Regions from separate parts of the Methylobacterium nodulans ORS 2060 genome, predicted to be linked through region 2. Evidence: predicted binding sites of a transcription regulator. Region 2 holds the regulator's gene; the other holds the start of a gene.
What was found. Region 2 encodes PhoB, which activates phosphate uptake and scavenging genes when phosphate is short. Its sites were predicted from a motif close to TGTCATNNANCTGTCAT; they were not measured.
Positions count from the first base shown of each region.

Region 1: a site for PhoB is predicted at 5,057-5,073, ahead of MNOD_RS01410 (Orn/Lys/Arg family decarboxylase). Genes of this name have one in related genera too.

Region 1 is NC_011894.1:319,265-326,866, reverse strand. It holds gene MNOD_RS01420 (AMP-binding protein) at 1-1,075, shown strand, start outside; gene MNOD_RS01415 (indolepyruvate ferredoxin oxidoreductase family protein) at 1,299-4,784, shown strand; gene MNOD_RS01410 (Orn/Lys/Arg family decarboxylase) at 5,119-7,479, shown strand.
Region 2 is NC_011894.1:7,509,250-7,516,851, forward strand. It holds gene MNOD_RS35130 (cell envelope integrity EipB family protein) at 1-613, opposite strand, end outside; gene MNOD_RS35135 (GcrA family cell cycle regulator) at 1,150-1,680, shown strand; gene phoB (phosphate regulon transcriptional regulator PhoB) at 1,867-2,571, opposite strand; gene phoU (phosphate signaling complex protein PhoU) at 2,597-3,316, opposite strand; gene pstB (phosphate ABC transporter ATP-binding protein PstB) at 3,439-4,251, opposite strand; gene pstA (phosphate ABC transporter permease PstA) at 4,281-5,219, opposite strand; gene pstC (phosphate ABC transporter permease subunit PstC) at 5,243-6,217, opposite strand; gene pstS (phosphate ABC transporter substrate-binding protein PstS) at 6,358-7,398, opposite strand.

The DNA of each region.
Region 1 (7,602 bases), 580 kb from region 2:
CATCCAGTTCACGAGCGGGACAACCGGCAGTCCGAAGGGCGTGACCCTCACCCACCACAACATCCTCAACAACGGCTATTTCGTCGGCCGCGCCATGCGCCTGTCGCCGGAGGACCGGATCTGCATTCCGGTGCCGCTCTATCACTGCTTCGGCATGGTGATGGGCAATCTCGCGGCGGTGAGTTCGGGCGCCGCCATGGTCTATCCGGGCGAGGGCTTCGATCCCCTGGCGACGCTGCGCGCCGTCGAGGCAGAGCGCTGCACGGCGCTCTACGGCGTGCCGACCATGTTCCTCGCCGAGCTCGACCACCCGGATTTCGCGCGCTTCGACCTGTCGAGCCTGCGCACCGGCATCATGGCGGGCTCGCCCTGTCCGATCGCCGTGATGCAGCGGGCGGTCGACCGGATGCATCTCACGCAGCTGACGATCTGCTACGGCATGACCGAGACGAGCCCGGTGAGCTTCCAGAGCGCGGTGGACGATCCCCTGGAGCGGCGCGTCTCGACGGTGGGGCGCATCCACCCGCACACCGAGGTGAAGGTCGTCGACGCCGAGGGCCGCATCGTGCCGCGGGGCACGCCCGGGGAGCTGTGCACGCGGGGCTACAGCGTGATGCAGGGCTACTGGGGCGATCCCGAGAAGACGGCCGAGGTGCGCGACGCCGCCGGCTGGATGCATACGGGCGACCTCGCCACCCTCGACGAGGATGGCTTCTGCAACATCGTCGGGCGCATCAAGGATCTCGTCATCCGCGGCGGCGAGAACGTCTATCCGCGCGAGGTGGAGGAATTCCTCTACCGCCATCCGGCGATCCAGGAGGTGCAGGTCTTCGGCGTGCCCGATCCCCGCTACGGCGAGGAACTCTGCGCCTGGGTCAGGCTGCGCCCGGGCGCGGCGCTGACGGCGGAGGGCTTGCGCGCCCACTGCGCCGGCCAGATCGCCCATCAGAAGATCCCCCGCTACGTCGAGTTCGTGGAGGAGTTCCCCACGACCGTGACGGGCAAGATGCAGAAGTATCGGATGCGGCAGGCGATGGTGGAGAAGCTGGGACTGGTCGCGGAGAAGACGGCTTAGGAGAGCAGGCGTCACGGTGACCGCAAGCCTCGACGCGCCGCGGCACGAGGACGGGCGGGGGCCGGGGAGCGTCGCGATGACGGAGAACGGCGCCGCGATCCTCATTGACGGTTGTACCAAAGAATGTCAGCATTGCTGACATAATCGAAGGCTTGGGGTGGGGCAGGGCCGGACGAACCGGACCGCCGACGCCTCCGAGGGGGGAGTTTGTGGAGGAAGCCCGATGGGCAGGCAGTCGGCCGTCTCGTCCCTTCGACCCGTCAGCCTCGAGGACAAGTACGATCTGTCCCGTGAACAGGTCTTCATCACCGGCACCCAGGCGGTGATCCGGATGCTGCTGATGCAGCAGGCCCGCGACCGGGCCGCCGGGCTCAACACTGCAGGCTTCGTCTCGGGCTACCGCGGCTCGCCGATCGCCGGGCTCGACCTGAACCTGTACAAGGCCCGGAAGGTGCTGGAGGCGGCCAACATCGTCTTCCAGCCGGGGCTCAACGAGGAACTCGCCGCCACCGCGATCTGGGGCGCCCAGCAGGCCGAGATCCGCGGCGAGGGGCGCTACGACGGCGTGTTCGGCCTCTGGTACGGCAAGGGGCCGGGCGTCGACCGCGCGGGCGACGTCTTCCGTCACGCCAACACGGCCGGATCCTCCCGCTACGGCGGCGTGCTGGCGCTGATGGGCGACGACCATACCGCCGAATCCTCCACGCTCGCCCACCAGTCCGAGTTCCACTTCGTCGACGTGATGATGCCGATCCTGAACCCGGCCGGGGTGCAGGAGATCCTCGACTACGGCCTCTACGGCTACGCCATGAGCCGCTATTGCGGCACCTGGGTCGCCTTCAAATGCGTGAAGGACAACATCGAATCGACGGCGAGCGTCGATGCCCGGCTCGACCGCGTGAGGATCGTGCAGCCGGACGATTTCGCGATGCCGCCGGGCGGCCTCAACATCCGCACGCCGGACGTGATCCTGGAGCAGGAGGCCCGCCTCCAGGACTACAAGCGCGACGCGATGATGGCCTTCGTGCGGGCCAACAACCTCAACCGCATCATCCTGTCGGGCGGGCGCCAGCCGAAGATCGGCGTCATCACGGTCGGCAAGTCCTATCTCGATGTCCGCCAGGCCCTCGACGATCTCGGCCTCGACGAGGTGAAGGCGAACGACATGGGGCTTCGGCTCTACAAGGTCGCCTGCCCGTGGCCGCTCTCGCAGCGCGAACTCCTCGCCTTCGCGGAGGGGCTCGACCTGATCATGGTGGTCGAGGAGAAGCGCTCCCTCATCGAGGTGCAGGTCCGCGAGGAGCTCTACGGCACCGCCAACCAGCCGATCTGCGTCGGCAAGCGCGACGAGGCGGGGCGCTGGCTCTTCCCCGTCAAGGGAGCGCTCGACCCCAACGACATCGCGGTGGCGCTGGGCGAGCGCCTGCTGCGCTACCATCGCAACGACGATCTGGCGGGGCGCGTCGCCGCCCTCCGGCAGGCGCAGGAGATCCTCGCGGCCACGACCGACATCGCGGTCCGCACGCCCCATTTCTGCGCCGGCTGCCCGCACAACAGCTCGACCCGGATTCCCGAGGGAGCGCGGGCCTATGCGGGGATCGGCTGCCACTACATGGCCCAGTGGATGGAGCGCGGCACCGACGGCTGCACCCAGATGGGCGGCGAGGGCGCGAACTGGATCGGCGAGGCGCCGTTCTCGAAGCGCACCCACGTGTTCCAGAATCTCGGCGACGGCACCTACAACCATTCCGGCTCGCTGGCCCTGCGCTGGGCCGTCGATACCGGCACCACCATCACCTACAAGATCCTGTTCAACGATGCGGTGGCGATGACGGGCGGCCAGCCCCACGAGGGCGGCCTCACCGTCGACCGCATCGCCCAGCAGGTCCGCGCCGAGGGCGTCGAGCGGATCGCGCTCGTCACGGACGAGCCCCACAAGTACCCGTCCGGGATGCGCTGGCCGGAGGGTCTGACGATCCACCACCGGGACGACCTCGATACGGTCCAGCGCGACCTCGCGACGGTGCCGGGCGTCTCGGTGCTGATCTACGACCAGACCTGCGCTGCCGAGAAGCGGCGGCGCCGCAAGCGCGGCCGGTTCCCCGACCCCGACAAGCGGGTGATCATCAACGATCTCGTCTGCGAGGGCTGCGGCGACTGCTCGGTGCAGTCGAACTGCGTGGCGGTGCAGCCGCTGGAGACCGAGTTCGGCCGCAAGCGCCGCATCGACCAGTCGAGCTGCAACAAGGATTTTTCCTGCCTCAACGGCTTCTGCCCGTCCTTCGTCACCGTGCACGGGGGAAAACCGCGCACGCACCCGCTGGTGCCGCTCCCGGGCACGCCGGACGAGGGCCTGCCGGAGCCGGTCCTGCCCCCCATCGAGGGCACCTACAACATCATCGTGACGGGCGTCGGCGGCACCGGCGTGGTCACGGTCGGGGCGATCCTCGGCATGGCGGCCCATCTCGAAGGCAAGGGGCTCGGCATGATCGACATGGCGGGCCTCGCCCAGAAGGGCGGGGCGGTGTTCAGCCATGTCCGTTTGGCTCAAGCCCAGGACGACATCCATGCGATCCGGGTCACGGCGGGCGCCGCCGACCTGATCCTCGGCTGCGACCTCGTCGTGACCGGGACCCGCAAGGTGCTCGCCGCCGTGCGGCCCGGCCGCACCCATGTGGTCGTCAACACCGCCGAGATCATGCCGGGCGACTTCACCCGCCGGCCCGACTTCTCGCTCCCGGTGGAGCGCATCAAGCGGGTGATCCGCGAGAAGGCCGGCCCGGCCCATGCGGACCTCACCGATGCCACCGGGCTCGCGGTGGCGGCGCTCGGCAATGCCATCGCGGCCAACATGTTCATGCTGGGTTATGCGTGGCAGCGCGGTCGCGTGCCGCTGTCGCGGGCCGCGATCCTGAAGGCGATCGAGCTCAACCGCGAGGCGGTGCCGATGAACCTCGCGGCCTTCGCCTGGGGCCGGCGGGCCGCCGCCGCGCCCGAGACCCTGGGCGCGCTCAAGGCCGCGACGGCCTCGGATCTCTCAGCCGATCTCGACACGCTGATCGCCCGGCGCGTCGCCTTCCTGACCGACTACCAGGACGCGGCCTATGCGCAGCGCTATGCCCGCATCGTCGCCTCCGTGCGGGAGCGGGAGGCTGCGGTGCATCCGGGCGGAAGCCCGCTCACCGAGGCGGTGGCACGGTCCCTGTTCAAGCTGATGGCCTACAAGGACGAGTACGAGGTGGCCCGCCTCTATACGGACGGGCATTTCGAGGCGCAGATCCGCAACACCTTCGAGGGCGAGGGGCTGCGCTACGAGTTCCACCTCGCGCCGCCGCTCCTCGCGCGCACCGATCCCCGGACCGGGCGCCCGCGCAAGATGAGCTTCGGCCCCTGGGTGCTGCGCGTCTTCCGGATGCTCGCCCGGATGAAGCGGTTGCGCGGCACGGCCCTCGACCCGTTCGGCTACACGCAGGAGCGCCGGGAGGAGCGCCGCCTCATCGGCGAATTCGAGACGCTCGTCGCCGAGATCCTGCGCGACCTGACCCCGGCGAACCACGCGGTCGCGGTCGGCCTCGCGAACCTGCCCCTGACCATCCGGGGCTTCGGGCCGGTCAAGGCGAAGAGCCTCGCCGCCGCCAAGCAGGAGGAGGCGGTGCTGCTCACGCGGTTCCGCGCGCCGGAGGCGCCGCTGGCCGCGGCTGCGGAGTGACCCGGTTTCCAGTCGATCTGTTCCGGGACGAGTCCGCGCGGGGAACCCCTCTCCCGAGTGGGAGAGGGGCAGGGGTGAGGGTGGAGACGGTTCCGCAAGAAGACTGAACCGTCCCGCTGCCAGCGCGACGCTCAGTACCTTGTTCAGAAGCGTAGCACCCTCACCCCTACCCCTCTCCCACTCGGGAGAGGGGATCCCGCGCGTCCTCGTCTCGGAACAGATCGACCGGACGCCGTATGACCCGCCCGGATCGGGCGTGGCGCGGGTCGCATTGTCATCCACCCGTCACACCCGCACCGGAAAGGCTCGATCATTCCGACCGGAGTCCGAGCCCATGGATTTCCACCGCCGCTTCACCGTCCTGATGTGCGCGCCCGCCTTCGATCCCGACGATCTTGAGGGCGCGCGGGTCAACCAGATCGTGGCGGCCGTGGAGGCGCGCGGCTTCGAGGTGGTGCGGGCGCGGCGGGTCGAGGATGCGGCCATCGCAGTTCAGACCGATGCGGCGATCGGCTGCATGGTGGTGGATTGGGGCAAGCGCGGCCTCGACGGCAAGGCGGCGGCGCTCATCGACATGATGCGCCAGCGCGGCCTGGAGATGCCGATCGTCATCATGGTCCGCCGCAAGCGGCTGGAGGACATCCCCGTCGAGCTCCTCGATTTCATCGACGGCTACATCTTCCTCGCCGAGGAGACGCCCGAATTCATCGCCCGGGGCCTCGTCTCGCGTGTCACCCAATATGCCGAGACGCTGAAGACGCCGTTCTTCGGCGCCCTCGTCGACTATGCCGAGAAGGGCAACCAGCTATGGACCTGCCCCGGCCACAACGGCGGCATCTTCTACAACCGCTCGCCGATCGGCCGCATCTTCGTCGAGCATCTGGGCGAGGCGATCTTTCGCGATGACCTCGACAACTCGGTCCTCGATCTCGGCGACCTCCTCACCCACGAGGGGCCGGCCCTGAAGGCGCAGAAGGAGGCGGCAGCGATCTTCGGGGCGGAAAAAACCTATTTCGTGCTCAACGGCACGTCGGCCTCGAACAAGATCGTGCTCTCGGCGCTGGTGGCCGAGGACGACCTCGTGCTGTTCGACCGCAACAACCACAAGGCCGCCCATCACGGCGCCCTCTTCCTCGGCGGCGGCATCCCGATCTTCCTCGAGACCGACCGCAACGCCCATGGGCTGATCGGCCCGATCTACCACGAGGCCTTCGATGAGGCGGCGATCAGGGACAAGATCCGCCGCAACCCGCTCGTCCGGGACAGGCAAGCCTGGCGCAGGCAGCGCCCGTTCCGCGTCGCGGTGATCGAGCAATGCACCTATGACGGCACGATCTACGATGCGCGCGAGATCCTGGCGCGGATCGGGCATCTCTGCGACTACATCCTGTTCGACGAGGCCTGGGCGGGCTTCATGAAGTTCCACCCGCTCTATGCCGGCCGCTTCGCCATGGGGCTCGACGGGCTCGGGCCGGACTCGCCCGGCATCATCGCTACGCAATCGACCCACAAGCAGCTCGCGAGCTTCAGCCAAGCCTCGCAGATCCACACCAAGGACGGCCATATCCGCGGCCAGAGCCGGCGCGTCGAGCACCGGCGGCTCAACGAGAGCTTCCTCGTCCACGCCTCGACCTCGCCCTTCTACCCGCTCTTCGCCTCCCTCGATGTCGGCGCCCAGATGATGAAGGGCCGCTCCGGCATGATCCTGTGGGACGACACCATCCGGCTCGGGATCGAGTGGCGCAAGAAGGTGCGGGCGATCCGCAAGGAGTTCGAGGAGAACGAGGCCGATCCGCAGCGCCGCTGGTTCTTCGATCCCTTCGTCCCCGACCTGGTGGAGGGCCCGGACGGGACCGTTCTGCCCTGGGAGAGCCTGCCCACCGACCTCCTCGCCAGCGAGCCGCGCTACTGGGAGCTCGCGCCCGGCGCCCGCTGGCATGGCTTCACGAAGGTGGCGCCCGGTTACGCCATCACCGACCCCAACAAGCTCACGGTGCTGACGCCGGGCTTCGACCGCGAGACGGGTGAGTATGCGGAGCACGGCGTGCCGGCCCCGATCGTGGCGCAGTATCTGCGCGAGAACCGCATCGTGCCCGAGAAGAACGACCTGAACTCGCTCCTCTTCCTGCTCACGCCCGGCGTCGAATCCTCCAAGGCCGGCACGCTGATCTCGGGCCTCGTCGCCTTCAAGCGCCTGCACGACGACAACGTGCCGCTGGAGGAGGCCATGCCGGACTTCGTGCGGCGGCGGCCTCGGCGCTACCAGGGCGTGCGGCTGCGCGACCTCTGCGCCGAGTTTCACGCGTTCCATCGCGAGGCCGGCACCTCCACCCTGCAGCGCAAGCAATTCGCCCCCGAGCACCTGCCCGAGATGGCGATGCCCCCGAAGGCCGCCGCCCAGATGCTGACCCGCAACCAGGTCGACTTCGTGCCGATCGCCGAGGCGGCGGGACGCATCGCCACGACCCTGATGCTGGTCTATCCGCCGGGTATCGGCACGGTGCTGCCGGGCGAGCGCCTGGACGAGCGCGCCAAGCCCATGCTCGACTACTTCACGATGTTCGAGACCTCGGCGAACCTGTTCCCGGGCTTCGAGGCCGAGATCCAGGGCGTCTACCGGCAGGTGGAGCCGGACGGGCGGATCCGGTTCTACACCTATGTCCTGCGCGAGGGCGCGGGAACGACTGCGCGGTGAGAGGCGGCTCCGGCACCGTGCCGGTCACGCTTCGTCAAGGGTGAGGCGCTATGGCGCCTGAGGGGCGGCCCGGGTAAAGCCCGCCCGGGACCGCGCTGGTCCCCGGGGCGTTTTCGGGCGATG
Region 2 (7,602 bases):
CATCCTTGGCCTCCGCGCTCGCCGGAACCGTCCGGCGGGGGCCGATCACCGCGAGCGTGTCGTAGACCTTGCGGCCGTCATCCGAGCCGTCGAAGACCTTCACGGACACGGTCCGCTCGCCCGCCTGGGCGGCCTCGATCAGCCGGCGCATGTGGGCTGCCGGAAACAGCACCTCGCCCGGCACCGTGACGCGCGTCTTCTGCGGCTGCTTGATCGTGACCGCGAGCCCCTTCTCGTCGCGCTCCGCATCGCCGTCGATGGCGGGCTGCTGGCTGCCGTTGAGGTCCGACTGGGTGCGGAAATGGAAGGCGCGGCCGTCGCCGCTCTCGAAGGTGTTGTTGCGCAGGTCCGAGGTGCGCGTGCCGCTCTCGGAACTCTCCAGCACCGTCACCTGCCGGTATTGCAGCGCCCAGCCCTTGCAGGGGTCGCCGGAGAAATCGAACACGATGCGCCCGCGGGCGCTCTCGACCGAGCGGGCGCCGCCGCTGCGCATCAGCGAGAGGTCGTAGACGGCGCGGTGCGGCGCGAGGCGGATGCCGGGCGCCGGCTCGGCGGCGAGGCCGGAGGGGAGGAGCACGAGGAGCGGAAGCAGGGACGCGAGGACGATCCGCATGGAGTTTCCCGTGTCGGGCGCGTGCGGCGCCGGGCTCGAACCATAGGTGCAGCCCGCCGCGCGGGCAACGTGGCCTCTCGGACGGCCGCCACCGTGACTTGTCTGCCACGCTTGTCCCGCGCGCGGTGCCGATTGCTCCCGCCGCAGGCTCGCGGCGGGCCGGACGGCAGCGCCGTCCGGCCTCTCGGAGGGGGAGCCGCCGCGCGTCGCGGGCCCAATGTGATCCACAACAAGCTGTTGAGGACATGTGGATTTCGGCGAGCCTCGGGGCCCGTTCGCCCGGCCGGGCCGTCGCTTGGCGCCCCCATCGCAGCGGTGCGCTCCGCCCCGACCGATGCGGGGAAAAGGGCCTCGCTGCGGCCGGGGACTCTTGCGCGGGGAACGGCCGCTCCTGTAGGTTCACCCCCGTCGCAGGCGCTGTCACGAAGCGGCGATCACCAGCAGGATCGAAGGGGTTGGACGTGCGGCCACATGGCCGGGCGCAGGCGGTTGCGTGCGTCTCGACCTCTGGTGTGTGGGGGAAGTCGGAGGCGGCGATGACGGATGCGGGCCCGAGCTGGACGAAGGAACGGGTCGAACTCCTCAAGCGGCTCTGGGGGGAAGGACGCAGCGCGAGCCAGATTGCCGCCGAGATCGGGGGCGTGTCGCGCAATGCGGTGATCGGAAAGGTGCACAGGCTCGGTCTTGCCGGGCGCGTGCTGAGGTCGAACGGGGCGGCGCCCGCGCCGGCTCAACCCCGGCGAGCGGCGAGCGAGGAGGCGCGCGGCCCGAGCCCCGCGCCGATGCCGACCGTGGTGGCGCCGGCGCCCGCGCCTCTCGCGCTGGTGCGGCCGGAGAGCATCGCGCCGGCCGAGGTCGCCCTGCCGCTGTCGGAGCGCGTGACCATCATGGAACTGCGCGAGTTCATGTGCCGCTGGCCGATGGGCGATCCGTCCTCGCCGGATTTCCGCTTCTGCGGCGCCCGCTCGATCACGGGCTTGCCCTACTGCATGCACCACGCCCGCATCGCCTACCAGCCTGCCGCCGAGCGCAAGCGCAGCGACAGACGGGTCGTGGGCTTCCGGTAGAGCCTAGTTCGACGAAGCGGCATCCACTTCATCGGCAAGGTGGCCGATCAGGAACCCGGATCGGCAGCCGGCCCATCGTGACCGGATGCCGGCTCAAGGTGACTGTCGCGGCGGAACGGGCCGTGCGTAGGAACGCCCCTCTCCCGTGGGGAGCGGCCTTCCTGTGCTCGGCTCGGCGGTGACGGCTCAGGCCGTGCCGTTGGCGAACATCTCGTCGAACGAATAGCCCGATCCCCTCACGGTGCGGATCGGGTCGGGACGGCGCGGCCGGTTGATGGCCTTGCGCAAGCGGCCGATATGCACGTCGACGGTGCGCTCGTCGATATAGACGTCGTGGCCCCAGACGCCATCGAGGAGCTGCTCCCGGGAGAAGACCCGGCCGGGGCTCTGCATCAGGAACTCGAGCAGCTTGAACTCCGTCGGGCCGAGATGGAGCTCGCGGCCCTCGCGCCTGACGCGATGGCTCACCCGGTCGAGCTCGATATCGCCCGCGACCAGGAGGTGCGCCACGTGGGCCGGCTTCGCGCGGCGCAGGAGCGCCCGCACCCGCGCCAGCAGTTCCGGCACCGAGAAGGGCTTGACGATGTAATCGTCGGCTCCCGTCGCGAGCCCGCGCACCCGGTCGCCCTCCTCGCCCCGCGCGGTCAGCATGATGATCGGCAGCCGCTCCGTCTCCCGGCGCGCCCGGATGCGGCGGCAGAGTTCGATCCCGGACAGGCCCGGCACCATCCAGTCGAGGAGGACGAGATCCGGGATCTGCTCGCGCAGCCGGATATCGGCCTCGTCGCCGCGGGCGACGGCATCGACCTCGAAGCCCTCGGCCTCGAGGTTGTAGCGAAGGAGGAGCGTCAGCGGCTCCTCGTCCTCGACGATCAGGATCCTCGTACTCATGCAGAACGCTGGAACTCCGACAGGGTCACGCCTCCGGCTGCGGCGCCACCGTGGCGAAGCTCGACCGATCGTTCTTCGGCCGGTCCGTCGGCAGCGTCTCGCCGGTGACGAGGTAGTGGATTGTCTCGGCGATATTGGTGGTGTGGTCGCCGATCCGCTCGACGTTCTTGGCGCAGAACAGGAGATGCGTGCAGAAGCTGATGTTGCGCGGGTCCTCCATCATGTAGGTCAGGAGCTCGCGGAACAGTGAGGTGTAGAGGGCGTCGATGCCGCCGTCGCGCGCCCAGACATCGAGGGCGACGGTCACGTCCTGCGTGGCATAGGCGTCGAGCACGTCCTTGAGCTGCTCCTGCACGAGCTCGCTCATGTGCTGCACGCCGACCACGACCTTCTGCGGCTGGGGCTGGTCGCTGATCGCTACGACCCGCTTGGCGATGTTCTTGGCGAGGTCGCCGATCCGCTCGAGATCGCCCGAGACCCGGATGGCCGAGATGGTCTCGCGCAGGTCGACGGCCATCGGCTGGCGCTTGGCGATGAGCAGGATCGCCCGCTCCTCGATCTCGCGCTGGAGCCCGTCGAGCCGGGAATCCGCGGCGATGACGGACTGGGCGAGGGTCGCGTCGCGCCGCACCAGGGCGTTGGCGGCATCCGCCATCATCTTCTCGCCGATCCCGCCCATCTCGGCGATGCTGCGGCGCAGGTTCTGCAGGTCCGTGTCGTAGGAACTGACGATATGGTCCGACATGGCGCTGTCCCCGTTCGCAAGAGCATTGTCCGATGGCGTGTGCCGGTTCACCGCAGGCCATGCGGCACGGTCGGAGCCCGGATTCCGCCTCCGACCGGACCGGAGGCGGAATTGGCGGTCGATCAACCGAACCGGCCGGTGATGTAGTCCTGAGTCTGGCGCTTGGCCGGGTTCATGAACAGCCGGTTGGTCGGCCCGAACTCGATCAGCTCCCCCAGATACATGAAGGCGGTGAACTGCGAGATGCGGGCCGCCTGCTGCATGTTGTGGGTGACGATGGCGATGGTGAACTCGCCGCGCAGCTGCTCGATCAGCTCCTCGATGCGCCCGGTCGAGATCGGGTCGAGCGCCGAGGTCGGCTCGTCGAACAGGATCACCTCGGGGCGCTGGGCCACCGTGCGGGCGATGCAGAGGCGCTGCTGCTGGCCGCCGGACAGGCCCATGCCGGATTGCTTGAGCTTGTCCTTCACCTCGTCCCAGAGCGCCGCCTTGCGCAGGGCCTCCTCGACGCGGGTGTCGAGGTCGGCCCTGCTCAGGCGCTCGTAGAGCCGGATGCCGAAGGCGATGTTGTCGTAGATCGACATCGGGAAGGGCGTCGGCTTCTGGAACACCATGCCGACGCGGGCGCGCAGCTCGTTGAGGTCGATCGACGAGTCGAGGATGTTGCGCCCGTCGAGCAGGATCTCTCCATCCGCGCGCTGCTCCGGATAGAGGCTGTAGATCCGGTTGAAGGTGCGCAGCAGGGTGGACTTGCCGCAGCCGGACGGGCCGATCAGGGCGGTGACCTGCCGGTCATGGAAGTTGAGATTGATGTTCTTCAGGCCGTGGAAGGTGTTGTAGTAGAAGTTCAGGTTCTTGACGGCGATGCGGATCGGCGCGGATTCATCGGCGGAGCTCGGTCCGACGATCGGAGCGGCGGTGGCAGGGGCGCTCATCGGGGTTCTCCGGAAGCTCGGCGGCGGGATCAGCGGCTCTTGCCGCCTTGCAGGAAGACGCGGGCCACGATCGACAGGCCCAGGATGGTGATGGTGATGAGGAGCGCCCCGGCCCAGGCGAGCTGGCGCCAGTTCTCGTAGGGCGAGAGGGCGAACTGGTAGATCATCACCGGCAGGTTGGCGATGCCGCCCATCAGGTTGGCGCTGAACCAGGAATTGTTGTTGAGCGCGGTGAAGAGGAGCGGCGCGGTCTCGCCGGCGATGCGGGCGAGCGCGAGCAGGATGCCGGTGACGATGCCGGCCTGCGCGGCCTTCCAGCTCACGGCCCGGATCACGATCGACGCAGGCGCGCCGAGCGCCGCCCCGGCCTCGCGCAGGCTGCTCGGCACGAGGCGCAGCATGTCCTCGGTGGTGCGCACGATCACCGGCGTCGCGATGATGGCGAGCGCCACGCCCCCGGCCCAGCCCGAATAGCCGCCCATGGTGCGGACCATCACCGTGTAGACGAAGAGGCCGATCAGGATCGAGGGGGCGGAGAGCAGGATGTCGTTGAGGAAGCGGATCAGGTCGGCGAGCTTCGAGGTCCGGCCGTACTCGGCGAGGTAGGTCCCGGCCAGCACCCCGATCGGCGTCGCCACGACGATGCCGATCAGCGTCATGATCAGGCTGCCCAGGATGGCGTTGGCGATGCCGCCGCCCTGCGAGCCGGGACCCGGCGTCACCTCGGTGAACAGGGCCGGCGAGAAGCCGCGCAGGCCCTCGACGATCAGCATGACCAGGATCGAGCCGAGCACGATGGCCCCGAGCACCGTCGCGACCGTGCACAGCACGACCAGCAGGCGGTCGGCGGTGCGCCGGCCGGCGCGCACGCGGCCCCAGGCCTGCACGGCCGGGGCGGCGCCGTGGCCTGCAGGAGCTTCACCTGCCGAGCTTCGGCCTGCCGGGGCGAGGGTGGTCCGGGCGTCCATGGGAGGGGCTCCGTCGCGGGGGATCAGGACACCTTCACGCGGCGCACGAGCAGCCGGGCGACGATGAGCACGATGAAGGTGATGACGAACAGGATGCAGCCGAGCGCGAGCAACGCATGGAGCTGCATCCCGTCGGCCTCGTTGAACTCGTTGGCGATGCGCGAGGCGATGGTCGAGCCCGGGTCGAAGATCGAGGCCGAGAGCCGGTTGGCGTTGCCGATCACGAAGGTCACCGCCATGGTCTCGCCGAGGGCGCGGCCGAGGCCCAGCATGATGGCGCCGATGATCGAGACCGAGGCCTGCGGGATCAGCACGTGGCGCACCACCTCCCAGGTGGTGCAGCCGATGCCGTAGGCGCTCTCGCGCAGCACGGTCGGGATCTGGTCGAGCATGTCGCGGGTGATCGAGGCCACGAAGGGCACGATCATGATGGCGAGGATGATGCCGGCGGTGAGCACGCCGACGCCGGAGGGCACCTGCGCGTAGAGCAGCGTGCCGACGATGGGCAGGCCCTCGACGAGGTTCGAGACCGGCACCTGCACGAAGCGGGCGAAGAGCGGCGCGAAGACGAACAGGCCCCACATGCCGTAGATGATGCTCGGCACCGAGGCGAGGAGCTCGATCGTCATCGCCACCGGCTTGCGCGCCCAGCCGGGGCAGAGCTGCGTGAGGTAGATCGCGATGCCGAGCGAGATCGGCACGCCGATCAGCAGGGCGAGCAGCGCGGAGACGAGGGTGCCGATGATGGCGACGAGCGCGCCGAACTCCTCGCGCCCGACATTCCAGGCGCTCGAGGTGATGAAGCCCGGCCCGAAGGTCTGGAAGGCCGGCCATCCGCCATAGACGATCGAGCCGAGGATGCCCGCGAGAACCAGCAGCACCAGGAGCGCCGAGCCGAGCGAAGCGGCCTGGAAGAGGCGGTCCGCCACAGGGCTCGGCGCTCTGCGCGCGGCCTTCGGGTCGGAGGCGAGAGCGGCGTGTTCGGACAACGCGACCATCCGGATTTCCCTAAACTGGACCGCCTTAGCGTGCCGGGCAGAGCGACGCGAGTGGGTGATGGGGATCGGTCTGAACAGGAGGATCTCCTCACCCGCTTGGGGAGAGGGGATCCGCGCCGGTCATGATCGGGGAAGCCGGATCACAGCCCCAAGACGGGCTTGCCGTCCTTGCCGGTGACCTTCTTCCACTCCTCCTGGACGAGGCCGACGACATTGTCGGGCAGCGGCACGTAGTCGAGCTCGCTGGCGAGCTTGTCGCCGTGCTTGTAGGCCCAGCCGAAGAACTTCAGCACCTCGGCGGCGCGGGCCGGGTCGTTGGGGGATTTCGGGATCAGGATGAAGGTCGCGGCGGTGATCGGCCAGGCCTTCTCGCCGGCCTGGTTGGTCAGCGCGATGCCGAAGCCCGGCATGGCCTTCCAATCGGCATTCGCGGCGGCGGCCTGGAAGGACTCGTCACCCGGCTGCGGGAACTGGCCGGCCTTGTTCTGCAGCAGGATCACCGGCAGGTTGTTCTGCTTGGCGTAGGCGTATTCGACGTAGCCGATCGCGTTCGGCACCTGCTTGACGACGGCGGTGACGCCCTCGTTCCCCTTGCCGCCCTGGCCGACCGGCCAGCTCACCGTCGTCGAGGCGCCGAATTCCTTCTTCCAGTCGGCCGACACGTCCGACAGGTAGGTGGTGAAGATGTTCGTGGTGCCCGAGGCGTCGGAGCGGTAGACCGGCGTGATCACCGCGTCGGGGAGCTTCACGCTCTCGTTCAGCTTGGCGATCTTCGGGTCGGACCACTTCTTGATCTTGCCGGAATAGATCTCGGCCAGGAGCTCGCCGGTGAGCTTGACCTCGCCGGTCTTGACGCCCGGGACGTTCACCACCGCGACGACGCCGCCCATGACGGTCGGGAACTGCACGAGACCGTCCTTCTCGAGGGCCTCGCCCTTCAGCGGGGCGTCGGTCGCGCCGAAATCGACCGTGCGCGCCTGGATCTGCTTGATCCCGCCGCCGGAGCCGATCGACTGGTAGTTGAGGCCGACATTGGCCTCCTTGCGATACGCCTCGGCCCACTTCGAGTAGACCGGGAACGGGAAGGTGGCGCCAGCGCCCGTGATGTCGGCAGCCAGGGCGGCCGTGGCGATCTGGGCGGTCGCAAGCCCGATGGCGAGCGCGGTGGAGAAGGGTCTCACTAAAACTCTCCGTGTTCCTGGCGATCTGTCGCGCGGCCGAAGCTTGACCTTTCGTCAAACTGTCCATCGCGGTGGGACGGGTAGCCCCGCAACGACGCCGCCCCTATGTCAGTTGCATGACGGTTCGATGACGCCCCGGGCCGGCGGGAGCGCGGCGCGGCGACGCCCGCGGGGTTAAGTCGCGCGCGGGATTGCGACTCTCCA